One region of the Lysinibacillus sp. A4 genome, then DNA from elsewhere that is predicted to be linked to it. Evidence: predicted binding sites of a transcription regulator. Region 1 holds the regulator's gene; the other holds the start of a gene.
What was found. The regulator LexA, encoded in region 1, represses DNA repair genes until DNA is damaged. The targets are predictions, from matches to a motif close to CGAACATATGTTCG.
Positions count from the first base shown of each region.

Region 2: the regulator LexA is predicted to act here: its motif matches at 881-894, upstream of ruvA (Holliday junction branch migration protein RuvA).

Region 1 covers NZ_JANWTB010000002.1:199,456-201,665, reverse strand. The annotation lists gene NY607_RS05085 (prepilin peptidase) at 1-238, shown strand, start outside; gene NY607_RS05080 (gamma-glutamyl-gamma-aminobutyrate hydrolase family protein) at 272-994, shown strand; gene lexA (transcriptional repressor LexA) at 1,101-1,718, opposite strand; gene yneA (cell division suppressor protein YneA) at 1,885-2,199, shown strand; gene NY607_RS05065 (YneB family resolvase-like protein) at 2,196-2,210, shown strand, end outside.
Region 2 covers NZ_JANWTB010000003.1:243,762-245,971, reverse strand. The annotation lists gene NY607_RS06515 (phosphotransferase) at 1-825, shown strand, start outside; gene ruvA (Holliday junction branch migration protein RuvA) at 937-1,557, shown strand; gene ruvB (Holliday junction branch migration DNA helicase RuvB) at 1,576-2,210, shown strand, end outside.

The sequences.
Region 1 (2,210 bases):
GGGTGGAGGCGATATTAAATTATTCTTTTTAATTGGTCTCGTTCTGGGTACGATTGATACACTGTTAACGCTATTTTTAGCTGCAGTGATTGGTATGATTGTCGGGATTACCATGTTATCGAAAAACAAACAGGGGAGAAAAACACCCATTCCGTTTGGGCCATCTATTGCATTGGCCGCAGTTATTGTTTATTTCTATGGCGATCGATTAATCAATTGGTATCTAGGCTTTTGGTAATTGTTCAATTTTCAAGAATGTGGAGGGAAGCAAGTGAAACCTATTATTGGTATTACAGCCTTTGTTGAAGATGATTTGTCCTCTCGATTAAATGCCGCTTACAGCAAAAGCATCATTGAAGCAGGTGGTATTCCACTGATTATTCCAATGGGAGTAGAAGAAGAGGCAGCACAGATATTAGCCCTTACGGACGGTTTATTATTATCTGGTGGTCATGATGTGCACCCATTTCTATTCGGGGCTGAGCCTTCATTAAAACTTGGAAAAATTCATCCAGCGCGAGATACGGTCGAGTTAGCATTAATTGAAGCCGCATTCCAACGGAAGATGCCTATTTTCGGGATCTGTCGAGGAATTCAAATATTAAATGTTGCTTTAGGCGGTACTTTATATCAGGATATTGATAGTGATCATTTTAGCACTAAATTACTTCAACATATGCAGCAATCAGGTCGAGCTGTAGCTACCCATTCTGTTCAGGTTATTGCTGACAATCTATTAGCGACTATCGTTGAACAAGAGAAGATTGCAGTGAATTCATTTCATCATCAAGCGGTGAATGTGTTAGCAGAAAAATTAAAAGTAGCAGCAAAATCCAGCGACGGTATTATCGAAGCGGTAGTTCATGAGGAGATGCCATTTTGCTTAGCTGTTCAGTGGCATCCTGAGGAACTAGCCATAGCAGGAGATGAGAGTGCTCAAAAGCTATTTTCAGCCTTTATTGAAGCGAGCTTAAAATTTAAGAAGGAAGCTTAGAAGGGGCATTATACAAAGAATCCAATCGTATATGGATTCTTTTTTGCGTAAAAAAGAGGATACATGCTCTTAGAAGGAACATAATCCTCAAAACCTGCTTTAATCGTTAATGTACACGTCTGTAAAGACCTACAACTTGTCCTAAAATAGAAACTTGATCGACAATAATAGGTTCCATAGAAGAATTTTCAGGCTGTAAACGGAAATGGTTTTTCTCTTTAAAGAAACGTTTTACAGTTGCTTCATCCTCAGCTGTCATAGCTACAACAATATCCCCATTATTAGCTGTTGCCTTTTGTTTGACAATGACTAAATCTCCATCTAAAATCCCAGCTTCAATCATTGATTCCCCCATGATTTCTAGCATGAACAATTGATCTTCACTTGTGCCATACGTATCGGGTAATGGGAAGTATTCTTCAATATTTTCAATTGCTGTAATTGGAGAACCAGCTGTAACCTTCCCGACAAGTGGGACATGGATCACCTGTTGCTTTTGAATGGATTCTTCAGGCTCTAAAATTTCAATTGCGCGTGGCTTTGTTGGATCTCGACGAATAAAGCCTTTTTGTTCTAATCGAGCTAAATGTCCATGAACAGTTGAACTGGAAGCAAGTCCAACTGCTTCACCAATTTCACGTACTGATGGTGGATATCCTTTAGCTCGTACCTCTTCCTTAATGAAAGCTAAAATGTCCTCTTGTCTTTTCGAAACTTTTTTCATGAGTGCTCACCTCTTTTTTCTAATATCATTCTTCTTATTTGATAGTATAACAGAATGCGAACATGTATGCAAACATAGGTTCGAAAAGTGTTTGACAAAAACGTTTGTTCGCTTTATTATGGGAACATACATTCCGAACAAACATTCTTAAAAAGGGGTAATGATTATGACATGGTTGAAGAAAAACACACATATCTCAATTTTAATAGGAGCTTGTTTACTATTTGCAGCATACCTTTACATTACTGATCCAGGAAAAGTTAGTTACGCAGAAATTCAAATTGAACATGGAGATAGCTTGTGGTCGTTAGCTGAGCAATATCGTGGTAAAATGAGTACTGATGATTGGATAAAGCTTGTAAAAACGGAAAATGAACTAGCAGATATTAAAATTGTAGCGGGAAAATCTCTAGTTATTCCTGTAGTGAGTGATCAAGCCAGTCCCATCAATACTATCGAAATTGCGAGAAATGAACAATGATAAATAATCAA
Region 2 (2,210 bases), on a different contig from region 1:
TATAAATATCGATCGAAAAATTATTTTGTCAAACGTGCAAAGCAAGTGGAAATTGCGGAGAAGGTAAGAACCATTCATCGCCAATTAGGACGTATGGAACCTTCTTTGATCCTACCATTAGTTCAGAGCGATGATGAGCAGTTAATTGTGCAAATGTGGCAAGAAGGAAGCCACGGGGCTAACTTTGCGCATAAAAAAGATCGTAATGAATCTCTTAGACTATTAATCGCTTTACATGACACACATAAAAAGATTGCTTGGCAGCGCGTGCCAGGCTTGCATACCTACTCACAGCTTTTAAAATGGCAAATGCGTCATATGCGTTTTAAAAGTAGAAGAAATGAGTTTCGAACATTTTTAACGAAAGAAGAAATTGATCAAATATTGCATTATAGTGATAAGTCATTACAATTGATTGCATTGGAAGATGCACCTGAAAAAGAGATTACGCTATTGCATGGGGATGTAGTTCATCATAATTTTTTATGGTGCTCCGATGGACAATTACGTTTAATTGATTTTGATTTAGCACACCTTGGTGAAGCGGATGATGAGTATATTTTATGGTTACATCGTGTGTTACCTGCTGTAGATTATGATCTTGGAAAGATTTTTGCAGAGTTACCTGAGCTGAAACGACTGGATAAAAGAAAGCTTCATCGCTTGAAATACCCGAATGAGTTATTACGAGAATGGCTGTTTGCTATAGATTTACCACTAGAGCAACAGCTAGTATTTTTAGATTATTTAGTACCATTTACAAAACGAGCCCTCACCTATTGGCCAAAACTGTGGTACGATATTGATAGATTTGTCAAGAAATGACCGTCAATTGGCGGTCATTTTTGTCTGCGAACGGAGTTTAGAGGCTACTTTTTGTCGAGCATTCGTTCGCTATATGCTATAATCGAAGACGATGATTGTGAGGGATTATAGATGTATGATTATTTAAAAGGACAAATTACTCGTATTACACCTGAATTTATTGTGCTGGAACAACAGGGGATTGGGTGGCAACTTAATACGCCTAATCCATTTGCTTTTCGAACATCTGCCCTTGAGCAACAGATATATGTTCATTTGCATGTACGAGAGGATGCGCAAGTTTTATATGGCTTCCCTAACCTAGATCAGCGTGAGTTATTCCGTAAGCTTATTTTAGTGTCAGGAATAGGACCAAAGGGCGCTTTAGCGATTTTAGCTACAGGTAATCCACAACAGGTTATTAGCGCAATTGAGCGGGAGGACGAAGCGTTTTTAGTGAAGTTCCCTGGAGTTGGTAAAAAAACAGCACGTCAAATGATCCTCGACTTGAAGGGCAAACTTGGTTCATTATTAGATACACTTGAATTACCTAGTGCAGAAGATGAATTACCTTTGTTTGGTGTACATGCCTATAAACACGAATTAGAAGAAGCCTTACTTGCCTTAATGGCTCTTGGCTATTCTGAAAAAGAGCTAGAAAAAATTAAACCACAGCTAGAGGATAACGATAAACTTGAAACGACAGATGCCTTTATGAAACAAGCATTGCAACTACTGCTAAAATTAAAATAAGGAAAGGAGGAAAGGTGCATGTCTGAACGTATGATGGCAAGTGAAGCAGGGAGCTATGATGAGCAGTTTGAGTTATCTTTACGTCCTCAAAAATTAGCACAGTATATTGGGCAACATAAAGTAAAGGAAAACTTACAAATATTCATTGAAGCGGCAAAGCTTCGCCAAGAAAGTTTAGATCATGTGTTGTTATATGGACCTCCAGGACTTGGTAAAACGACCTTAGCGGCTGTTATCGCAAATGAGATGAATGTTAACGTACGCATGACAAGTGGCCCTGCGATTGAGCGTCCAGGAGATTTGGCAGCTATTTTAAGTTCACTAGAGCCTGGGGACGTTTTATTTATTGATGAAATTCATCGACTGCCCCGTGCTATTGAAGAAGTATTATATCCAGCAATGGAAGACTTCTGCTTAGATATTGTGGTAGGAAAAGGTCCTGAAGCACGTTCTGTACGACTTGATTTACCTCCCTTTACCCTTGTAGGTGCAACAACAAGAGCGGGTGCTTTATCAGCTCCTCTAAGAGATCGCTTTGGTGTGTTGCTGCGCCTAGAATATTATGATGACCGATCGCTTGCAGAAATTGTTGTGAGAAGTGCACATTTATTTGAGGTAGAAATAGAGCAAGTAGCAGCAATGGAAATGGCGAG